Regions from separate parts of the Solibacillus sp. genome, predicted to be linked through region 2. Evidence: riboswitches for the same ligand, from Rfam matches in the RefSeq annotation. Region 2 holds a riboswitch; the other holds the start of a gene.
What was found. Region 2 has a riboswitch for preQ1 ahead of ABS917_RS08155 (QueT transporter family protein). Riboswitches for the same ligand answer to the same signal wherever they lie in the genome.
Positions count from the first base shown of each region.

Region 1: it holds a riboswitch for preQ1, as region 2 does, so the genes downstream of both, queF (preQ(1) synthase) here and ABS917_RS08155 (QueT transporter family protein) in region 2, are expected to answer to the same signal.

Region 1 covers NZ_JBELZM010000007.1:114,873-119,131, reverse strand. Annotated here, with positions in the region: gene queD (6-carboxytetrahydropterin synthase QueD) at 84-557, shown strand; gene queE (7-carboxy-7-deazaguanine synthase QueE) at 550-1,278, shown strand; PreQ1 riboswitch class I at 1,394-1,440, shown strand; gene queF (preQ(1) synthase) at 1,562-2,062, shown strand; gene queC (7-cyano-7-deazaguanine synthase QueC) at 2,108-2,761, shown strand; gene ABS917_RS09180 (VUT family protein) at 2,771-3,319, shown strand; gene ABS917_RS09175 (hypothetical protein) at 3,420-3,746, opposite strand.
Region 2 covers NZ_JBELZM010000006.1:87,999-108,357, forward strand. Annotated here, with positions in the region: gene ABS917_RS08090 (DUF423 domain-containing protein) at 1-321, opposite strand, end outside; gene ABS917_RS08095 (YwdI family protein) at 402-674, opposite strand; gene ABS917_RS08100 (uracil-DNA glycosylase) at 671-853, opposite strand; gene ABS917_RS08105 (uracil-DNA glycosylase) at 919-1,602, opposite strand; gene thiD (bifunctional hydroxymethylpyrimidine kinase/phosphomethylpyrimidine kinase) at 1,765-2,613, shown strand; gene ABS917_RS08115 (YojF family protein) at 2,842-3,192, shown strand; gene bshB2 (bacillithiol biosynthesis deacetylase BshB2) at 3,206-3,883, shown strand; gene ABS917_RS08125 (YjiH family protein) at 4,165-5,520, shown strand; gene ABS917_RS08130 (SDR family NAD(P)-dependent oxidoreductase) at 5,587-6,336, opposite strand; gene ilvA (threonine ammonia-lyase IlvA) at 6,698-7,966, shown strand; gene ABS917_RS08140 (ABC transporter ATP-binding protein) at 8,039-8,833, opposite strand; gene ABS917_RS08145 (ABC transporter permease) at 8,826-9,866, opposite strand; gene ABS917_RS08150 (ABC transporter substrate-binding protein) at 9,967-10,983, opposite strand; PreQ1 riboswitch class I at 11,271-11,315, shown strand; gene ABS917_RS08155 (QueT transporter family protein) at 11,322-11,807, shown strand; T-box leader at 11,987-12,200, shown strand; gene ABS917_RS08160 (metal ABC transporter ATP-binding protein) at 12,323-13,306, shown strand; gene trpD (anthranilate phosphoribosyltransferase) at 13,312-14,349, shown strand; gene trpC (indole-3-glycerol phosphate synthase TrpC) at 14,346-15,140, shown strand; gene ABS917_RS08175 (phosphoribosylanthranilate isomerase) at 15,137-15,754, shown strand; gene trpB (tryptophan synthase subunit beta) at 15,751-16,938, shown strand; gene trpA (tryptophan synthase subunit alpha) at 16,935-17,714, shown strand; gene ABS917_RS08190 (sulfate permease) at 17,860-18,090, shown strand; gene ABS917_RS08195 (peptidylprolyl isomerase) at 18,117-18,980, opposite strand; gene ABS917_RS08200 (DUF4956 domain-containing protein) at 18,998-19,702, opposite strand; gene ABS917_RS08205 (polyphosphate polymerase domain-containing protein) at 19,722-20,359, opposite strand, start outside.

The DNA of each region.
Region 1 (4,259 bases), on a different contig from region 2:
TCATAGCAACCTCTCTTGGAAAGTGTCGGAAACATTTTACGAGGGAGTTTTTTTATATTTATATGTGGAGGGGATTTTAACGTATGCCAGGTTTTAGAATTGTCGATAAGCTACAAAAAATGGATGTAGATATAAAAAAAAGTCAATTAAAGTATCATTCAAAACGGGTGCTTGTGAGTAAAGAGTTTACGTTTGACGCCGCGCACCATTTACATAACTATGAGGGAAAGTGTAAAAATTTACATGGACATACGTATCGTGTAATTTTAGGCTTGAGCGGCTATACGGATGATCGAGGATTGATGATTGATTTTGGGGATATTAAGGAAATTTGGAAGCAACAAATCGAAACGCACTTGGACCATCATTATATCAATGAAACGCTACCACCGATGAATACAACAGCTGAAAATATCGTTGTTTGGATTTATGAAAGGTTAAGTGAAGCTTTGCAAAAGGAGCAACGTTATGATGGCGCACGTGTAGAGTTTGTTAAGCTATATGAAACGCCTACGAGCTATGCTGAAGCAAGAAGGGAATGGATGGAAGTTGAGTAAAGTCCCTGTAATCGAGATCTTCGGTCCTACAGTTCAAGGTGAGGGTATGGTAATAGGTCAGAAGACGATGTTTGTACGCACAGCTGGATGTGACTATGCCTGTTCTTGGTGCGATTCATCATTTACATGGGATGGCAGCGGCAAGCATTTAATCAAGCAAATGACAGCGGAGGATATATGGGCGGAGTTAAAACGTCTTGGTGGAAACAGGTTTTCGTTTGTCACCATTTCAGGAGGAAATCCAGCTCTTCTTTTCAACCTAGGTGCACTGACTGCGATTTTGAAAGAAAATAATATAAAAATTGGGGTAGAGACGCAAGGAAGTAAGTGGCAGGATTGGCTATACGATATCGATGAATTAACAATTTCACCAAAGCCACCTAGCTCAGGCATGACAACAGATTTTCTGATGCTGTCCCATATTTTAGAGAAGTTGAAAATTCAAAATGGGAATCAGCACGTGTCGCTAAAAATCGTCGTGTTTAATCAAGAGGATTATGAGTATGCAAAAGAAGTACATCGACGATACCCAGACACCCCATTTTATTTACAAGTCGGAAATGATGACATTACCTCTTTAGACACAGGACAATTAGCAAACTATCTATTGGCAAAGTATGAAATGCTCATTGATCAAGTGATGATGGATGAACAATTAAACGATGTTAAAGTTCTTCCACAGCTGCATACTCTCATATGGGGAAATAAAAGAGGCGTGTAATTCAGGACAGTAAAATGATAGGGAATCTTAAGTAAGTTCAAATTATTTTAGAAATATTAATTTACATATGACAATATATATAATAAAATGAAAAACAATGAAATACCTGAGTTGTTCAGGAGAGGTTCATAGCTGATACCCTCTATAAAAAACTATGGATACATGTATATTACGCCATGTCCATATCGGATGTGGCTTTTTTTATGCCTCTAATAGTTTGTTTATAGTCGTTACAGCTAGCCCTCCTTGGAATACTACGGTATTAACTTAAGGAGGTTTTTTTATGTCTGGTCGTCACCAAACAGAAGGATTAGAGGATTTAACGTTATTAGGGAATCAAAATGTGAATTACACATTTGCATATGCACCAGAAGTATTAGAGTCTGTCGACAATTTACATGTAAACCGTGATTATTTTGTAAAATTTAATTGCCCAGAGTTTACAAGTCTTTGTCCGATTACGCAGCAACCGGATTTTGCAACGATGTATATTTCATATATTCCAGATAAAAAAATAGTGGAAAGTAAGTCATTAAAATTATATTTATTTAGTTTCCGAAACCACGGTGATTTCCACGAAGATTGTGTAAATATTATTATGAATGATTTGATTAAACTTTTAGATCCTCGCTATATTGAAGTATGGGGCAAGTTTACGCCACGTGGGGGTATTTCAATCGATCCGTGGTGTAACTACGGTCGTCCAGGTACGAAATATGAAGAAATAGCAAACTATCGTTTAATGAATCATGATTTATATCCTGAAAAAATTGATAATCGATAATTTCTTTATTCAATAAATTTTGCATGCAAAGAGAGGGGAAAAATAATGAAGCATGAAAAAGCCGTTGTTGTATTTAGTGGCGGACAAGATAGTACAACGTGTTTGTTTTGGGCTTTAAAAAACTTTAAAGAGGTAGAAGTAGTAACTTTTGATTATGGACAACGACATGCACTAGAAATCGAATGCGCTAAACATATTGCACAGGAATTGAACGTACGACATCATGTTTTAAATATGTCGCTTTTGAATCAGTTAGCACCGAATGCTTTAACGCGTGACGATATCGAAATAAATGAAGGAGAGGAAGGCGAGCTCCCATCTACATTTGTACCGGGTCGTAATTTAGTTTTTTTATCATTCGCAGGGATTTTAGCAAGCCAAATTGGCGCTAAGCATATTGTGACAGGTGTATGCGAAACCGATTTTAGTGGCTATCCAGATTGTCGCGATGCCTTTGTAAAATCATTAAATGTCACATTAAATTTATCAATGGATACATCATTTGTTATACATACGCCACTCATGTGGATCAATAAAGCAGAGACATGGGCTTTAGCGGATCAGCTAGGTGCGTTTGATTTTGTACGTCAAAAAACATTGACATGTTACAACGGAATAATAGCGGATGGATGCGGGGAGTGTCCGGCATGTAAGCTTCGTCTGCAAGGAATGGAAGCTTATGCACAATCGTTAAGATAGGAGGATTTTATGAGTAGAGTTTTACTTTATTTAATATCAATTGTTGCGGCAAATGTCGTAACAGCGAGATTTATGCCACTTGAATTTGGAATGTTTATTGTACCGATGGGTTCATTCTTTATTGGTGCGACATTTATTTTCCGCGACATAGTTCAAAATAAATACGGCCGCAAAAAGACATATGCCTTTATTTTCTTAGCGTTAGTATTATCAGCAGTGGTGTCCTATTTATTAGGAGATACATTGGTCATCGTTGCAGCTTCAGCGTTGTCATTTTTAGTAGCAGAAACGACAGATACAGAAATATATACACGTTTAAAATTACCGATGGCGTGGCGCGTGTTTTATAGTGGAATTGTAGGAGGCTTGTTAGATTCAGTTATTTTTGTAGTTGTAGGATTAAGTCCGATTGGTGCGGGCTTTATACCTTGGGTAGCCGTCCCTGCAGCTATAGTTGGTCAAGTGTTTGTGAAAATAGTGATGCAAATGATTGGCGCGGCTTTATTAGCGCAAGGTTTAGTGTATAAAGAAAAGCGTCTATCTAAAATATCTGCCTAATTAAGAATAGTACGCTAAATATATTTTTACCGCACTTACATTAATTAAGGTGAACCGTATCATAAGAAAGTCAGCCCATAAAGAAAACGAAGGAATCCTGTTAGATTCCTTCGTTTTCTAGTTTTTCTATAAATTTTTCAAGTGCTGTTTTTGCTTCAGGCGAGTTTAAATTAAATTGAGATTCATCCATTAATGCTGAGATAGGTCCATTTAAAGGTATAGTGCTCGCTAAATTTTTTAAATCTAATTTATGAATAGAGTCATCGCTAGCTTCCCCAAACGCTGCGATTAATTGAATCTCATTATTTTCAGATTGAACTAATGCCAGATTTCCTTGAGATTGATTGTAATCGAGTTGAGTAAGTAAGTAATCTTTTAGAATACTTATAATATCATCTTCATTTAACTTAAAATAGTTATGCTTCAAGTTGTAACACTACCTTCGTAAAATCTATAAAATACATTATTCATCGCTAAAAACACTTCCCCGTTCTTTAATACTTTCAATTATGCCTGCACGTTGCTTATTTAATGTTGCCAATATACTGTATCCTCGCATTTTTTGTCGCATAAATTCATTTTCATCTTGAATATATAGGTATTCCTTGTGGTTGAAACGTAAAAACTGTATCAATTTGTTATAGATCAACTTAATCTACTTCTCGCCCTGCTATTTCAGCCATTTGCCTGTAAGCAAAAAACGTTCGTACAATGATAACAGCTCATTGCTGAAATAAGCTAAGTCGATATCGCATCATCGCGATTTGTTCCCTTTGCAAATGAACCGAACAATATCCTGAATCTGGATTTATTTTAGTTTGAATTAAATTTATTAGCTGATTTTCTATGTTTTTTCCAAGCATGTTATCACTCCTTTTCATTATTATAAACGTAGACGTAACCGCACTTATACTCGTTACGGAGAAGCGTATTATACAGT
Region 2 (20,359 bases):
TCCGCCAATAGGAGTAATAGCCCCGAGTACGCCGATTCCTGTTAAAGCTAAAATCATTAAGCTTCCTGTGAAGAATACAATACCTGCATTAAAGCAGAACATCGCAATTTTCAACTGCTTCACTTCACCGAAAATTGCTTTTGACATTAAAATACCAACCAAAATAAGTGCTGTTGCATGAAACATTTGATATTGGATTGCTGTATCCCAAATGCCGGCACTGTAATCATCGAGCAAATCTTCCAGTGCATGTGCTGCAAAGGCGCCTAATGCAACTGCTAAAAATCCATGAATTGCGCCAGATATTATTGAACCTTTCATTTCTTTTACCTCTTTCTTTTTTAATCCAGGTTACATCCCTATAATAGGGGGATTCCATTCCGCAAGGGCGTTTCTCTCTGTTAAAAATCAAACAATGAGTCGCCGTTTGCATCGTCTTCTTCAAGCTTTTGTGCTGGAATTGCAACCGGTTGCGTGTATACAGGTGACGAGATCGTTGAACTCATGCTATTTATGGAAGCAGGTTTTGGCGAACTGATTTTTTCGTCTAAAACGACATCACATAGCGCACGAATTGCCGCCAGCTTTTCACGGGCTTGTTGTTCTGTTGACGCATGTGCTGCTTCTGTTGTCAATTTTTCAATTTGCTTAACAATCGATTCATACGTAATCATCGCTTTTGCCCACCTTCTCTATTTTTCGGTACAAATTTTAAGCAGTCCATTCCCGAAGACTGTTTTACAACGAGAGATGGCAGCTGCTTCGTTTTAAAGCCATATGCTGTGCAACCGCGCGGATTAAACTGATCCCATGTCACACGAAAATGCTGGCATTTAAAGCAATCTACTTTCATTTGCCGTTCCCTCTCTTTCTATCAATACTTTATCATGCTTTCAGGCAAAAGTTTAGCTTGTTTTCCTATTTATTCGTTAAGCACCAGTCAATCGGCTGCTGACCTAAAGACAGAAGTGCTTCATTTGCTTTTGAATATGGTTTGCTTCCGAAAAAGCCGCGGTGTGCGCTTAATGGACTCGGATGTGGAGATTGTAAAATAATATGGTTGTCAGAAATTCGTTCAATTAAAATCCGTTTACTTTGTGCCGGTTTTCCCCATAATAAAAATACAATTGGCTGTTCACGTTTCGCGAGGTTTTCAATAATAGCATTCGTAAATTGTTCCCAACCTTGCCCTTTATGGGAATTTGCTTTGCCTGCTTGTACAGTTAAGACGGTGTTTAATAATAATACGCCCTGCTTTGCCCACGACGTTAAGTCCCCATGCTCCGGGATTTCGCAGCCAATGTCCTGCTGCAGTTCCTTCATCATATTTTTTAGACTCGGAGGCAATTTTTGCCCTTTTTCAACCGAAAAACTTAATCCATGTGCCTGATTCGGACCATGATACGGATCTTGTCCTAATATGACTACTTTTACATTATCGTAATCCGTTAACTGGAGAGCATTAAAAATATTCTCCTTCTTCGGATAAACTGTTTCTTCCATGTATTGTCTCTCTAAAAATGTTTCAAGAAGTTTATAATACGGCTGCTCTACTTCTCGAGCCAATAAATCTTTCCAACTATTCGTCAACTGTTCCATCATAATTTCCACCTCATTTTAAACGCTATTGAATTTCATGCAGAAGTTCAAGTAATTTTTCTGGCATTATAGATTTTTCGTTTTCTGACTATTTTTATATAGTCAGCTAGACGTTATACTTAACCTAATTATAATTCGAATTTTCACTTTAAGGAGCTATGCTATATGACACTTAAAAAAACTTTAACGATTGCCGGTTCTGATACTTCTGCAGGCGCAGGAATGCAGGCCGATTTAAAAGCCTTCCAGGAACATGGCACATACGGAATGGTCGCATTGACAGTTGTTGTGACAATGGATCCGAAAACTTGGAGCCACACAGTGACACCACTACCGACTGAATTATTGCAGAAACAAATTGATACAGCCCTTTCAACAGGTGTCGATGCCATTAAAACGGGCATGCTTTCAACTGAAGAAATTATTCAAATGGCCTCAAAAGCGATTCAGGCTTCCGGTACAGATAAAATTGTCATCGATCCTGTAATGGTTTGCAAAGGCGAAGATGAAGTATTGAACCCTGGCAACACGACAGCAATGATTAAATATTTATTACCCTATGCAACAGTTGTCACACCTAACCTTTTCGAAGCGGGACAGCTGGCAGGCACAACAACGCCGAAAACAATCGAGCAAATGCAAGCTGCCGCTGTGAAAATTCATGAGCTTGGCGCGAAAAATGTTGTAATTAAAGGTGGAAAAGCCTTAGTACATGATAAAGCCGTTGATTTGTTCTATAATGGAGTAGAATTTAAATTATTAGAAACAGAAAAAGTTTCTTCTACTTATAATCATGGGGCAGGCTGTACTTTTGCAGCGAGTATTTGTGCAAACTTAGCAAATGGTCTTACTGTTGAGGAATCGGTTATTGAAGCGAAAGAATTCGTTTCAGCGGCGATTAAACACGGTTGGGCTTTAAATGAACATGTTGGACCAGTAATGCATGGGGCAAAACCACGCTTCGGTGCACCTGAAGTTACTGTTACAACAATTCCAAATTATGTTAAAGCATAATGCATAAAACTTCTACAAGTAGAAGTTTTGCCTCCGGCGGATGTTACAGATTCGGCAAGGAATTCTTTGCGTCAACGCAAAGCCGAATCCGGACGCAATTACGCTGAGGCGTACTTGATATAGCTGCGTCACACAAGAACTCGATTCTTGTGTGACTTTTTCGTTTCACAGTCGAATATATTTGACTATACTATTAATAGAAAGATTCGAAAGGAGTTAATAAGAGTGATGAAGGAAGTAAATACTAACGAGCTCCAGGAATTAATTAATTCTTTTGCGAACAAAGACGTTTTTATTCATCTAGAAACTACAAATGGCTCTTATGCAACACATTACAATGAAGGCTTTTTTAATGCAGGCGCATTTATCCGAAATGTACAAATACGCTATGAATTAGGAAAAGTTGTAGGAGACGCACCGCACCGTGTCGGTCTTAAAATGCCGCATGGCTGGGTTTACGCGCAAGGAATTACACATTTTGAACTGGATGATCAGGGCCGATTACTAATGGCCGGTTTAGATAATACTGGAAAGCTGGCGGTTGCATTGGAAATCAGCGAAACGCCATTTGCTTATTAAGGAGGTCGCTTATATGACATTACAAGAAGAACGTCACGTTTTAGTCGTTTATCCGCATCCGGATGATGAAGCCTTTTCAGTTGCAGGTACATTACGCTTATTCCACAATATGGGAGTTCCTGTTACATATGCTTGTTTAACATTGGGCGAAATGGGACGAAATTTAGGAAATCCTCCATTCGCAACACGCGAATCATTGCCTGAAATTCGCCGAAAAGAGCTGGTGGATGCATGTGAAGCAATGGGTATCGGTGATTTGCGTATGATGGGTTTACGTGACAAAACAGTTGAATTTGAAGACGATGAAAAAATGGTCAAGCTCGTTAATGATTTGATTGTCGAGCTGAATCCATCACTAATCTTCACATTTTTACCTGGCTTTGCTGTCCATCCTGATCATGAAGCAACTGGGCGCGCTGTTGTTGAAGCGGTACGTCGTATCGATAAACAGTATCGCCCTCGTATTTTAGCTTGTGCATTTGCGAATGACACAGTCGAGAAAAACGGTGAGCCGGATGTTACAATCGAAATCTCGTCTGTCAAAGCAGATAAGTTAAAAGCTTTAAAAGCGCATGCTTCTCAAACTGCCTGGATGATACAAGACGCAGAAAAACGAGTAGATACCGGTGATGTCTCACTAGATAACTGGTTAAGCCACGAAAGGTTTTATACTGTAACATTCAATGATTAATGTATATTTATAATTTCAAGGACGTTTGCATATTTTTGGATTTGCAGGCGTCCTTTTTTCTCTTATTCATCTCTTGTATTTTTATTCGGTTCAATTTTAGCTTATTTCTTCAAAAATATGATGCCTATTACGTCTAAACCTTTCGCCTGCCTAATTATATTCATTTTTTAATCAATATAGTTTTCAGAAATATTAATCTTTATGTAAAACAGTAGACAAATGAATATTCACGTTTTATAGTGTATAAATATTCAAACTAACAATCAAAGAGGTTATCATATATGAAAACAAAATTTTCTTCTTATACTTGGTTTCTGTTTATTGCCCTTTCTGCACTTGGTGTGTTTTTATTTATTACACCAATTAATACAGAAGACGGCATAAAAGTACCGATTGCGATTCTTGCGAACTTTTTGGCAGGTAAAGTGGAGCCATTCATCCACTGGTTCGCACTCATCGTGTTTATTATTGCAGCGGTAGGATCTGTCGTAATGCAGTTTATTCCGCAAAAAAAAGAGCAACGAACACTAGTTGATTCATTATTCCGTGTGAACTGGTTCTGGACAATCATGCGTGTGCTTGCAGTAATTTTTGCAAGTATGTTTCTTTTCCAAGTTGGTCCTGAAAGCTTAACGAGCGAAGTAACGACAGGTGTGCTAATTGATCCCGCAACTGGTCTTGTAACGTTTATGTTCGTGCTGTTTTTATTCGCAGGGTTATTGCTGCCGCTATTAACAGATTTCGGTTTACTCGAGTTCTTCGGTTCAATGATGGTGAAAATTATGCGTCCCCTATTCAAGATCCCAGGCCGTTCTGCCATTGACTGTCTCGCTTCTTGGGTTGGCGATGGCACAATCGGCGTATTACTTACAAGCAAACAGTATGAAGAAAAAAATTATACAGGCCGTGAAGCAGCGACAATCGCGACAACTTTCTCGGTCGTATCGATCACATTCTGTTTAGTCGTTGTTGAAACAATCGGCATTGGTGATTACTTTATCGAGTTTTATGCTTCTGTCATTCTTTGCGGATTAATTTTAGCATTCATTATGCCTCGTATTTATCCGTTAAAACAAAAGGCGGATACTTTAATTGATGGTTCACACGTTCCTGCAAACCGTGAAGATGTACAAGAAGGCTATAATGTATTCTCCTATGGATTGCACAATGCTTTATCGAAAGCTGATTCTAACCGTAACTTAGGTAAAATGATCAAAAACGGTTTTATTAATGTACTGGAGATGTGGTTTGCGGTTACACCAATTATTATGGCGTTCGCCACAATCGCATTAGTGTTAGCCGAGTTCACAAGCTTCTTCCGTGTTCTAGGAATGCCGTTTGAGCCAATTTTAGCGCTTCTGCAAATTCCTGAAGCCGGCGAAGCTGCACAAACGATGATTGTCGGTTTTGCGGACATGCTGTTACCTTCAATTTTAGGTGCTGGCATTGAATCCGAAATGACACGCTTCTTCATCGCGACAGTATCGGTTACACAATTAATCTACATGTCTGAAGTCGGCGGACTGATATTAGGTACGAAGCTTCCATTAAAGCTTTGGGATCTATTCATGATTTTCTTAATCCGTACAATCATCTCGATTCCGATTATCGCAGCAATTGCACATCTTTTATTTTAACTAAACAATAAAGGGCTGCCGGAAAGTCAGATTTTCTACTGACTTCCGGGCAGCCCTTTTTACTATTTACTTCGTGCTTGTGAAGCCACCGTCGATACGAATAACTTCCCCATTAATATACTCTGCTTTTGAAGTTAACAGGAAGGTTACAAGCTCTGCTACTTCCTCTGGTGTACCTAAACGTTGTTGCGGGATTCCGCCTGTAGCATTTTCCTTCATTTGCGGATTTGCTTCATAAAAGGCTTTTACCATTGGTGTTTCAGTCGGCCCTGGTGCAATCGCATTCACGCGAAGTCCGTCTTTCGCGTATTCCGCTACCATACTTCTCGTTAACCCGACAATTCCGTGTTTCGTTGCCGAATATGTAACAACGGAATCCTGTCCAATTACACCGGCGCTTGATGCCGTATTCACAATGGAACCACCACCGTTTTTCAGCATTACTTCCGCCACATAGCGTACACCATAAAGTGCCCCAAGCAGGTTGATGCCGACAATTTGTTCAATTTCCTCAATCGTAGTGTCTAAGTAGAATTTACCGCTGCCGGAAATCCCTGCATTGTTAAAGAAGTAATCAATCGAACCGAAATGCTTCTGTGTTTCTTCAACATAGTTTTTTACTTCCTCAGCTTTTGATACATCCGCTTTAATGAAAATAGCGTCTACGCCATGCGCTTTTACTTGTTCAACTGTTTCGTTTCCGCCTTTTTCACTGACATCCACTACCGCAATATTAATACCTTCCTGAGCCATACGGATGGCTGTTGCCTGTCCTAACCCGCTGCCTCCACCTGTGATAATCGCTGTTTTAGTCATCCCTATTCCTCCTGATTATATGATTTTAGACGCTTGCCAATAAGTTTTTCCTATCCGCAAAATTGTCATGCCACAATAATTTATTTTTCCCCTTTGCTTTTCAACTAAACATTGGGAGGTGATTTACGACTTGGTACATACATAAGCTTTACCTGTTCCGTTCATGGATATGCACTTCAATGAAATTTAGTGTGCGTACCAATTTGAAGGGAATCTTGTCTGAATCAATGCTCGATTTCTCTATTAAAACGCTTTCATTATGGCGTATTGATGAATTTTCATAATTTACAGAATTTTTAAGCCATTACGACATAAATTTATGATAGAATAATATAATCTTTAATCAGATGACGGAGGTTACATGGATATGGGAGTTACTCAACCGAATACGATTGCAGTCGAAAACGTATTAATCGCACATCATTTTTTAAAAGATGTTGTTGTACATACACCCCTGCAATTAAACGAATATTTATCAGAAAAGTATGGGGCAAAAATTTACTTTAAGCGTGAAGATTTGCAGCATGTTCGCTCATTTAAATTACGTGGTGCCTACTATAAAATTAAAAAAATTGAAACTGAGGCTCGTGCATCAGGTGTCGTCTGTGCAAGTGCCGGCAATCATGCACAAGGTGTTGCCTATGCGTGCGCAAAGCTGGAAATTAAAGCGACAATCTTTATGCCGAAAACAACACCGAAACAAAAGATCGATCAGGTACGGATGTTTGGCAGAAGCTTTGTGGAGATTGTGCTGGCAGGAGATACATTTGATGACTCTGCGGAAAGCGCACTTGCCTATTGTGAGCAGGAGAATCGCATTTTCATCCACCCGTTCGATGATGCAGATGTAATGGCTGGCCAAGGAACAGTGGCGGTTGAAATTATGAATGACATCGAAGAACCGATCGATTATGTATTTGGCAGTATAGGCGGTGGTGGCTTAATGTCTGGCGTCTCTTCCTACATTAAAAACTTATCCCCTTCGAGTAAAGTTATCGGTGTGGAGCCTGCTGGTGCAGCTAGCATGAAATCTGCTTTCCAAAATGGAGCAGCGGTTTCTTTGGATTCGATCGATAAATTCGTTGATGGGGCTGCTGTTAAATGTGTTGGGAATGATACATATGAAGTATGCCGTCACTATTTGGATGATATTATCGCCGTTCCGGAAGGCAAAGTATGTACGACTATTTTAGATCTATATAATAAGCATGCAATTATTGCCGAGCCTGCTGGAGCATTATCGGTTGCTGCACTCGACTTTTACGCAGAGCAAATTCTCGGAAAATCGGTAGTCATCATTATTTCGGGAGGAAATAACGATATAGGACGAATGCAGGAAATTAAAGAGCGCTCGCTGATTTATGAAGGGCTGCTGCACTATTTCATCGTAAGTTTCCCTCAGCGTTCTGGAGCATTACGCCAATTTTTAACGGAAGTGCTTGGTCCGAATGATGATATTACAACGTTTGAATATACGAAGAAGAACAATAAAGAAAGTGGTCCAGCATTGGTCGGCATTGAACTTGCACATCGCGAAGACCACGCAGGATTAATTGAACGTATGCACGCAAACGGTTTTGAGTACAAAGAAGTAAATAACGACAGTACACTGTTTGCGTTGCTAGTTTAAAATGAATTATAAAAACTCGATTTTCTCTCGGAGAAAATCGAGTTTTTGCTTTATCTGTCTGGAACTTTTCATTTAGCCTAACAACGCGCGGTCTGAATTCATTTTTTCGCCGCGGATTTGTTCGAACTCGTGCATTAAATCCGGAATCGTCAAGTCCTGTTTACGGTCTTCACCGACTTCCAGGATGATTTGACCTTTATCCATCATAATGAGGCGATTACCCAAATCGAGCGCCTGCTGCATATTATGCGTGACCATCAGTGTCGTCAGCCGGCTTTCCTCGACCAGCTCTTTCGTCAGCTTTGTAATAAGTTCAGCGCGTGACGGGTCAAGTGCAGCTGTATGTTCATCAAGCAGTAAAATCGAAGGCTTCGTAAATGTCGCCATTAATAAACTTAATGCCTGACGTTCCCCGCCGGATAGTAATCCGACTTTAGCCGATAATCGGTTTTCCAAATTCAAATGCAGTTTTTCCAATGATGTTTTAAAAAACTCACGACGCTTTTTATCAACACCGAAGCGCAATGAACGTTTCGTGTTACGTGAATAGGCAATCGCCAAGTTTTCTTCAATTGTCATCGTTGGTGCTGTACCTGCCATCGGATCCTGAAAAACACGGCCGATATGGACAGCACGCTTATATTCAGGCAGGCGGGTTAAATCATTGCCGTTAATTTCGACAGTGCCGAAATCTGGTGTTAACGCTCCGGAAATCATATTCATCATTGTCGATTTTCCGGCACCGTTACTACCGATAATTGTAACGAAATCACCAGGTGCCAAATGCAAGTTAATATTGTCCAGTGCAATTTTCTCATCGGGTGTACCTTCGTTAAATACTTTATTAATGCCATCTAATTTAAGCAAGGCTCTTCCCTCCCTGCTCAATATCTACTTTTGTCTGCTGTAATGCGAGACGTTCTTCCAAACGTTTTGCTTTTCTCTTTTTCTCTTTATATTTCCCTACGATTTGCGGTATTACTAGCGCTAAAATAACGATAACCGCCGTAATTAATTTCATATCACCCGAGTCAAGCCATTTTACACGTAACGCCAATGCGTAAATCATTCGGTAAATTATTGCCCCGGCAATAACTGCAAATGTGACACGAACAATCGATTTTGTTCCGAAAATTGCTTCACCAATAATTACAGATGCCAAACCGACAACAATCATACCTATACCTAAACCGACATCGGCAAACTTTGTATACTGGGCAATTAATGCACCCGATAATGCTACCATACCATTTGAAATTCCCAGTCCTAAAATGACTAATGAATCGGTATTTGCCGAAAAGCTGCGGATCATTCGTTTATTATCGCCTGTTGCACGGATTGCGAGACCGATTTCTGTTTTTAAGAACCAGTCTACTACTAGTTTAATAACCGTTGTAACAATAATCATTAAAATTAAAATTCCCCAAGTTGTTGGAACAGAAGCTAAGCCCATTGATTTCAGTACGTTTGTAATTGCTGAATCAATGCCTAAATTCGACCAGAAAGAGCCGAACGTCGAAAAAACTGTTTCTGAATTTAATAGTGGAATATTTGGTCGGGTTACACCGGTATCTGAGCTTAGCCCCATAATTCGAAGATTAATCGAATAGAGAGCAATCATCATTAAAATCCCTGCAAGCAGCGGATTTATTTTCCCTTTAGTGTGTAAAATTCCTGTCATACATCCAGCAATAAATCCAGCAACTGTTGCGACCAATGTGGCAAGGAGCGGATTATAGCCAAGCACGATCATCATCGCTGCCGTACCTGCCCCCGTTACAAAGCTTCCATCAACCGTTAAATCCGGAAAATCCAGCACACGGAATGTCAAATAAACCCCAAGTGCCATAATTGCATAGATGATCCCTTGCTCCACTGACCCAAACATAGCTGTAAACATCTCGAATCATCTCCTGACTTTTTTAAAAGTTTTAAGCAAGTCAGCCTAAACATTTTATACCTGTTTAGGCTGACTTGCTTTTTGTATAAATAAAAATGAACTATTGTACTTCTGCTTCCCATTCAGGCTTAATTTCCAAGCCTAGGTTTTCTGCAGTAGCTTTATTGATTACTAGTTTCAGGTTAGCCGGGTATGCAGCCGGAACTTCTGAAGGTGTTTTGCCTTCCAATAAAATTTGTGCTGCCATTTGCCCTGCTTCATAGCCGATATCGTAGTATTCGAAACCGTATGCTGCTAAACCGCCGCGCTCTACTGAATCAAGCTCACCGACAATAAGCGGTAATTTGTTTGCATCTGCTACTTCGATTACAGATTCAAGTGCCGATACGACCGTATTATCTGTAATAATATAAAATGCATCTACTTTTCCTACTAGTGACTCTGCTGCCTGACGTACTTCCGATGAAGCAGATACCGCTGCTTCCACAATAGTTACGCCTTCTTTTGCTGCAATTTCTTTCACTGCCGCAATTTGTGCAACTGAATTTTGTTCACCAGCGTTATATACCATCCCTATATTTTTTGCCCCTAGTTCTTTTAGGAAAGCAACTGTTTTCGGCATTGTTTCCGGATGTAAATCAATCGTACCTGTTACGTTAGCACCAGGTGTTGCCATTGACTCGATCAATTCTGCACCTACTGCATCCGTTACCGATGTAAAGATAACCGGAATATCAGAAGTTGCACTTTTTGCAGCCTGCGCTGAAGGTGTTGAGTTCGCGAAAATCAAATCTACATTATCCCCGACTAACTGCTGGGCGATTGTCATGTTCGCACTGTTATCATTGTTCGCAGATTTGTCTACGTATTCTGCTTTAATACCTGCATCTTCAATTGCTTTTTTAAATCCTTCTTTTGCTGCATCTAATGAAGGATGCTCAACAATCTGTGTTGTTCCGATTTTAAAAGTTTTGTCGCTATCTGCTTGAGTTGTATCTACAGCTTCGCCATTTGACGTCTCGTTCGAAGATGTGTCGCTCTCTTCCCCGCCACAAGCAGCTAATAATAAAAGAAGCCCGAATAATAAAAAGGACAGCTTCATTAAATTTTTTCTCATCTTATTTCCCCCTAGTTAACTTTATCGATTTAAAGCGCCGAACTTCATTTCGATGAAGTATTGAAATAATATTACCGCGTCATATTTAGATAGTCAATAACATTTGGAATGTTCTGAATTCATTCTAGGTAATGTGCCTCATTTTGGAATTTAGTTGATACACTTCAAACCGCTAAGCAACGCGGTTTGTTGAACTTTTTACTCTTTACAATTTTTTTGAGGTTTTAATGAAAAAAAAGTACTATATATCTTTACTTTTATTTTCAATATTGCTATGATTGCAGTTGCTTTGCGTGGTTCGTAACCATCCCACGTTAAAAAACTAGGAGGATTTCCATATGAAGGTAAAGTTTATTGCAGCGAGTGCTATTATTGCAGCATTATATATTGCTGTCACAATACTTGTTGCGCCAATTAGCTTTGGGCAAGTACAGTTCCGTATTGCCGAAATTTTTAACCATTTAGTCGCATTTAATCCGCGCTATATGTTAGGTGTAGTTTTAGGTGTTTTTATATCCAATTTCCTGATGTCTTCGATCGGTCCAATCGACTTAGTATTTGGTGTCGGACATACGATTATTACACTGGGAATTTTCATATTCATTTGTAAGTTTGTGAAAAACATTTGGGCTCGTCTAGTTATTAATACAACACTATTTACGTTTACAATGTTTATCATTGCAGCACAGCTGAATATCGTGCTTGGCTTCCCGTTCTGGGAAACTTGGCTGTTTGTAGCATTTGGAGAATTTGTTGTATTGGCGGTTGGAGCACCGATTATGTACACTTTAAATAAACGATTGGATTTCAAAAAATTAATCTAATATCGATTGTTTCACCAGCTGACTTTTTTTATGTCAGCTGGTTTTTTATTCAGCAAAAATGTTTTAGAATTGTTTGACATTTCATTTTTCAGTGTTAGAATAAAGCATAATTCAAATGTTATTTACGGTAGCAGGTTGCGGGAGCGTGACCACCGTTTTCGTTTAGTTGAGCTTAGTTGAGTAAATTGTTGAATAAGAAGAGTAGCATTTACCGTTTTGTCCAGAGAGCGTATGGCTGGTGAAAATACGCCAAAAGGTAAATGTGAATGGGCCTTATGAAAGCTGCTGGCGTTAGTCGGCGGACGGTACCCTGCCGTTATCAGGTTTAAGTGGAAGCAAGGTTTTTTCAGTTGCTTCAAACGAGGTGGCAACGCGGTGCAGATCGTCCTCAGCAAAAGTTAATTCTTTTGCTGAGGGCGATTTTTTTTATTCAGCAAAGCTTTATATTAATTACAAGATTGCTAAATAATCTGAATCGTAAAGGCGTAGTTTATTTCAAAAAAGGAGTGTTTCAAATGGTAGTTCAGCAACATTTTCGTACATCAATGAAAAAAGTAAATGGGGATTTACTGACACCGATTTCTATTTTCCAGCGACTGCAAGGTGAACGGAAGTTTTTATTGGAAAGTTCCTCTAAATATGATGGCAATGGACGCTATTCGTTCATCGGTGTCAACCCGCGCAAAACATATATCGGGACTGATGATCAGCTTTTAGATTATGCACATCATTCCAGTAAAGCCTACACATATGAAGGCGAGCTGATCCAACTATTAAAGCAGGTGATGCCGCGTATTTCATCACATACGGAATATCCGTTTACAGGTGGCGGAATTGGCTATATTCACGCATTGCAGAAGCCATTGCCTGAACTGCAGTTTCATGTTTACGATACGCTCGTTATTTTTGATCATTTAACAGATGAAATCGCTGTTTTCCATACAAATATTGAAGCAGAGCAAGTAGAACTAAATATTGATCAATTGATTGAACAGCTGTTTACAACACCAACACCTGAACAGTCGCCCTATACATTACAACATGTCGAAAAAGAGGAAAATGGACGTTATCGTGCGCAATTTACAGGAGAGGCCCTTTCCCTTTATCGAAAAATGCGCGTCGAACACGCTGCGCCATATATGTACTATGTCGAATTTGATGATTGCACAGTAATCGGCACATCAAAATCAAACTACATGCAAGTAAGGAACGGAAATATTTCCGTTACAAATGATGCTCCGTCAATCGAACGCTATAGTACAGAAAATTCGGTGCAGCAGCTTGCCAATGTTACAACAAGTACGTTAAGCCCTACCCTTCATGCAATCGATGTCGTGAAAGGGCTATTACCAGCACAAGGCTTAATCGGCTATATCGGCTTTAATGGTCAGGTCGATTTCACAACACCTGAACAGACGATAATAATTCAAGGAAATGTCGCACAGCTTCACTCGGAAGCAGATGAAGAAGCGCCATTCCACTCTTTACTGAAAGGATGATGAACATGTCTTTACTTCCATACATTGAACAGATTGAGCGAAAAGAGCACTTAGTTTTTGAGGAAATGCAGCGGGCGGCACAGCTAATTTTTAATGAGCAAACACCGAAAGAACAGATCGCCTCATTTTTAACGGCGATAAGCGCAAAAGGAGAAACAGCACATGAAGTTGCAGGCTTAGCTTCAGTAATGAAATCACATGCAGTTGCTGTCGACGTACCCGAAGGCATTTATATCGATAACTGCGGCACAGGCGGTGATGGACTTCAAAGCTTCAATATTAGTACAACATCCGCATTTGTACTGGCAGGTGGCGGCATTTCAGTAGCTAAGCACGGCAACCGGAAAGTATCAAGTGCCTCAGGAAGTTCGGATGTGTTGGAGGCACTTGGCATTACGCTGCTGCCGAATATCGAGCAAACATCCGAACTGCTCAGACAGCATGGTATCGCCTTCTTGCATGCTCCGAATATGCATCCGAAGTTAAAACGGATTGGTGAAGTACGACAGGCAATCGGCAAGCCGACAATTTTCAATTTGGTCGGCCCCCTGACAAACCCTGTCCCGTTAAAAACACAGTTTGTCGGCATTAACCGACCTAACTTCACGACCGATTATGCGGAAGTGCTCCATATGCTAGGACGTGAACGTGCAATCGTCGTGTCAGGTGCACAAGGGATGGATGAAGCATCGCTGGATGGTGAGAATACTTTTGTTCTGTTAGACCGGGGGGACATGATCCCATTTAAACTGCGTGCTGAAGATGTCGGCTTAGCCGCACAGCCACTTTCTGCAATTCGCGGTGGCACTCCTGCTGAAAATGCGGACATTATGCGTGACTTACTTAAAGGCAAACAAAGTGTGTATTTTGATACGGTTCTTTTAAATGCCGGTATTGGTTTCTTTGCATATGGGCTTGCCGAGACGATGAAGGAAGGAATCGATATGGCGAAGGACAGCATTATGTCAGGACGCGCTTATGAAAAGCTAGAAAATATCGTTGCCTATAGCCAAGAACAGATACAGGAGGAACCCGTAAAATGACAATTTTAGACCGGATTATTGACCAAAAAAAGACTGAGCTGCCACAATTGCTTTCGACAAAGCCTGTGTTTTTAACAATTGATAAGGTTCGCCCTTCTCTATACGAAACACTGATATCAGCCAATTCATTGCAAGTAATTTCGGAAATGAAACGTGCCTCCCCTTCTAAAGGCGATATTGCGACAGAAGTCGACCCTGTTGAGCAAGCTTTACAATACGAAGAAGCAGGTGCTGCCTGTATTTCCGTATTGACAGAGCGCGCATTTTTCAAAGGTAGCTATGCGGATTTAAATGCCGTTGCAAATGCTGTAGACATACCGGTTTTATGTAAAGACTTCATTATTCATGAAGTTCAGATCGACTATGCGAAGGCTGCCGGAGCATCGGTTATCCTGTTGATTGTCGCAGCATTAACAGAAGACCAGCTGAAATCCCTATACGCCTACGCGACAGAACAACAGCTGGAAGTGCTCGTTGAAGTACACGATGCTGATGAATTAAAGCGGGCCCTTGCCATTGGGGCAAACATCATCGGGGTGAATAACCGGAATTTAAAAACATTCGATGTTTCACTGTCAGCAACACTTGAAATTGCACAGCTTCTTCCCCCATCACCGATAGCATTTATTAGTGAAAGCGGAATTTTAGGTCCGGAAGATGCCCAGTTTGTGGCGAATGCTGGCGCAAAAGGAATATTGGTCGGAGAAGCATTAATGCGCAGTGGAGACGTCAAAAATTCACTTAAAGCACTACAAATCGACATTATAGCAAAGGTTGGCGAAAATCGATGACAAAAGTAAAAATTTGCGGATTAAAAGAAATTGAACATGTGGAAACAGCCGTCAAAGCAGGTGCTGATTTTATCGGATTTATGTTTGCGCCCAGTAAACGACGCATAACGGTAGAGGAAGCAGCGGAACTGGCAAAGGCAATTCCGAGTACGGTCAAAAAAGTCGGGGTTTTTGTCAATGAAGAGCAAGCCATTATTCGCCAAATTGCGAAAGAAGTCGGACTCGATTATATCCAGTATCACGGGGATGAAACGCCCGAGCAGATTCAGGAAATCGGGCTGCCGGCAATTAAAGCGTTCTCGATTCGTGGTGAAGAGGATGTGACACGTGCGGCGACATATAATGTGGACTATTATTTGTTCGATGCGCCTGGAACTGACTTCCGTGGAGGAAGCGGAAAATCCTTTGACTGGATGCTGCTTGATAAAGTGAAGATCCCGCTTGAAAAGGTCATTTTGGCAGGTGGACTAAATGAAGAAAATGTTGGACTGGCGATTATGCTTGTCGAGCCATTTGCTGTAGATGTTTCAAGTGGTGTAGAAGTAGATGGTCGAAAAAGTTCAGCAGCGATTACGAATTTTATTGAAACAGCAAAAGGAGAGTTGATTTTATGACGACAGTAAAAGGACGATTCGGGCGATTCGGCGGCCAATTTGTGCCTGAGACATTGATGACTTCACTTGAGGAATTGGAGCTTGCATATGAGGTAGCAAAAAAAGACCCCTCTTTTCAGGAAGAACTTGATTATTACTTAAAGCAATATGTCGGACGTGAAACTCCCCTCTATTTTGCGGAGCGTTTAACGAAAAAAGTCGGCGGTGCAAAAATCTATTTAAAGCGTGAAGATCTAAATCATACTGGCGCACATAAAATAAATAATGCAATCGGCCAAGCACTTTTAGCAAAGCGGATGGGGAAGAAAAAAATTGTTGCTGAAACTGGTGCAGGTCAGCACGGTGTCGCAACAGCAACTGCGTGTGCATTGCTTGATATGGAATGTATCGTTTACATGGGGGCAGAAGATGTACGCCGTCAGCAACTGAACGTTTTCCGTATGGAGCTGCTCGGGACAAAAGTTGTTGCGGTAGAAAAAGGTTCCGCTACATTGAAGGATGCGGTTAATGAGGCGTTGCGTCACTGGGTTACTCATATAGAAGATACGCATTACATTTTAGGATCGGCACTTGGACCACACCCCTTCCCTACAATTGTCCGTGATTTCCAGCGTGTCATCGGGGATGAAACACGTGCCCAAATTTTACAGCAGGAAGGACGTCTTCCGGATACAGTTATTGCTTGTATCGGTGGCGGCAGTAATGCAATCGGAATGTTCTACCCGTTTGTGGAGGATCAGGGTGTAGCATTGTATGGAGTGGAAGCTGCAGGTTCAGGTGTCAATACCGACAAGCATGCGGCAGCAATTCATGTCGGGAAAACAGGTGTCCTTCACGGTGCGTTTATGTATTTACTGCAGGATGATAACGGTTTTGTTCAAGAAGCGCATTCAATTTCAGCAGGACTTGATTATCCGGGAGTTGGACCAGAACATTGTCATTTACATGAAACAGGTCGTGCTGCCTACCCTTCTGTTACAGATGAACAGGCACTTGAAGGTGTGAAGCTATTATGTAAAACAGAAGGAATTTTGCCGGCATTGGAAAGCGCGCATGCCGTTTACTACGCAAGTCAATTTGCCAAGAACAGACCTGCTGATGAAATTGTTGTCGTTTGCTTATCAGGACGTGGGGACAAAGATGTTCACACATTAATGGATAAACTTGGAGGTGGCGTGAAATGACATTGCAAATACAGCTTGAAAACGTATTAGCAGCAGGGGATAAAGCATTTGTTCCTTATATTATGGCAGGCGATGGCGGGCTTGAAACGTTAAAACCTACTATATTAAAGCTTCAGCAAATCGGAGTTTCCGCAATTGAGGTCGGAATTCCATTTACAGATCCTGTAGCTGATGGACCAACAATTGAACAAGCCGGCGAACGTGCACTCGCACACGGCGTGACATTGAAAAAGGTGCTGGATGAACTGCAAAGCTTTGCACAGGAAATCCATATTCCGCTCGTTGTCATGACGTACTTAAACCCGATTTTAGCTTATGGAATTGAAGCATTTGCAGAGGATGCAAAACTTGGTGGTGTTCAAGGACTGATTGTACCGGATATGCCTTTTGAAGAAAGTGTCTTATTGCATGATGCTTTAAAGGAAAACGGCATTGCACTTGTCCAGCTCGTATCATTGATGAGCCCTCCTGAACGTATTAAAAAATTAGCCGCTGCAAGTGAAGGATTCGTTTATGCCGTTACGGTCAATGGTATTACCGGTGAACGTGCAAGCTTTGCCACGGAACTTGCAGGCCACTTTGCTAACTTGAAAGCAGCGAGCAATATTCCGGTGTTAGCAGGCTTCGGTATTTCTACGACTGAACATGTAAAAAGCTTTGGCGATATCACGGACGGTGTAATTGTCGGCAGTAAAATTGTTACGGCACTCGTTGAGCAAGACTGGGCAACAATCGAAGCGCTTGTACAGGCAACGAAGAAATCGGCTGTAATTTAACCACTGCATATTAAGAGGATGCAAAGACTTGAAGAATTGGAGGACCCCTTCTCTTTTCATATCCTTGCATCCTACTTTCTTCTATATATATTATGTTTCCTTTATATGGTATCCTTTGATTAAATCTATTTAGTGGAGGTTCAAGATGATTGTAAAGGATTTTTTTGCCGGTTTGTTTTTTATTGGGCTTGCGGGTTATTTTACTTACGCATTAGTCGATAATATGCCGAACCTTTTTATTGAAAGTACAACCGTTTGGCAATATTGCGTTGCTTTCTTTCGAGTTGCGCTGATCATTTTCCTCTTTAATCTTGGCCTAGCGTTGATTAAACGCTTTTTTAAAGACAATACAGTTAAAAACGGGAACGCTCGTTAATATGCGTTCCCGTTTTTATTTTTCATTTACTCTTCTTCATTTAATGTTGCGCTAAATGCATCTTTAAAATCAGCATCTTTAATCGTAACGCGGGCTTCTTTCAACAAACGGGCTTCTACTGTTTCCCACTCTGTATTTGCAACTATTCGCTCTATCATTTTCTTTTTGATTTCTTCTTTTTGCTCTTCCAGTGAAGCATAGTCTTTCACTTCACGTTCATCTACTAGCTGAATAATTTCATAGCCTAAAGTACTTTCCACCGGCTCTGATACTTCTCCAGTTTCTAATGCATACGCTGTATCTGCAAATGTTGTTTCCATATCAGCAATGGACAGCCAGTCTTGATCGCCGCCGTTTTCGGCCGTTTCGCTATCCTGCGAGTTTTCTTTAGCAATCGCTTCAAAATCGCCGCCTTCCGAAATCTGCTCATACAATTGCTGCGCCTCTTCTTCCGTCTCGACTAAAATGTGGCGTGTATGAAGCTCATATTTTCCTTGCTCATAATAGGTCTCGATTTCTTCTTCTGTTACTTCAACATCTTCCATCGCTTTTTGCTGGAGCAATTGGAAACGTATTGTATCTTTGAATGTTTCTTCTGTATAGCCATTCGTCGCCAAAGCCGATTCAAAGCTTTCTCCGTACATTTCTTTATACGTTTCGAGCTGCTCCTCTATTTCTTTGTCCGACACTTCATACTGATCCGTTAAAATCTTATCGATTACGACTTGTTCCAAAAGAGTTGTTCCGGCTATTTCTTTCATCTGTTCATAAAATCCGGATTTTGTAATATCCCCGTAAGCAGTTGTTGCGACAATCTCGTTATCTGTATTACCACATGCCGCCAACAAAAGTGAAGTCATCAATGTGATACCGATTATAGTTTTTTTCATTATTACACTCCCTGTTTTTATGCTGTGAAGTTGCCGTCATAGCTTAACATTACCGCTGACGATACACCGTCTACTTTTGATAATGTTGATACGAAAGCAGCATCATTCCCCTTTAGGCGTACTTCATAGGTTACTTCCATTTGTTCATCATTCATCACCGATTTTGATTTTAATAAATAACGTTTTGAAGCTTCTCTCAACAATCTTTCAATTACTGCATTTGTTTCTTCATGCTCAAATCGAACAACAACTAAGTACGGGTTTTCGATCACAATTTTATTTTGGAAAACAATAATGACTGCTCCAATAATGACTGAACCAATTACCGCTAAAGGAATAAATCCTGCACCACATAAAATTCCGACTACTACTGACCAAAACAGGAATATTAAATCCATCGGGTCTTTAATCGGTGTACGGAAACGAACGATTGATAATGCACCGACCATACCAAGTGATAATAGAACGTTTTGACTGATCCCCATAATGACAAGTGCTGTTGCCATAGCCATAATCATCAGCGAAATATTGAACGAATGAGAGTACACAACGCCATTAAACGTTTTCTTATATATGAAGTAAATAAATACACCTAATAAAAAGGCACTCGCCAGTCCAATCAATGCGTCGATTAAAGAAAAGCTGGACGTCTTTTCTAGGAAACTCGATTTGAAAATATCATCAAAATTGGTGATATTCGTTGCTGCTAATAATGTAAACACTTAAAATTCCTCCTATTTTTTAGCCAAACATGCGGCTTAACTGATATTTTGAATATGCTTCATGACGCGTATGAATACCCTGCAGCAACATTTTAATGACTGTCGGCAGGTACTCGTCATACTTCACTTCCAAAATGACTTCATTTTGATCTAGTACATCGACCATTGGTAAGTTTTTGTCGAACATATCCGTATTGCGCAAGCTTGTCTGTACTTTGCAATCGAATGTTATACGCACATTGCCATGCTCATACAAGTAGGCTTCACGTTCATAGTCGACAACGGTTGTTGGTTTCAGGTGATACAGTCTAATGTCTTTGTACAAATCGCGAATTAATGAACGCTCATCATCTTTCATCCATTCGAAATCATTTACACGTAATCGCTCAAATTCCTTTTTTGTCAACGGGCATTTAGATTTGTATGTCTGGTTATTGCGCTTCGATTTACGCTCAAGATGAATAACCGCATCGCTTTTGTTGTAGATTCGTACGCGGTATTTATCCCGGTTTAAAAAGCCTTCCTTCTTTTCGTTCATTACCTTGTTGTCGAAGTTGTCGAAATAACAGGAACGGATAAGATAACGCCCGTTTGCATTTGCATGCGGATCAAGCTTCATCATATGACGCAGCTTCATTTTTAAAATTTGATAGTCGA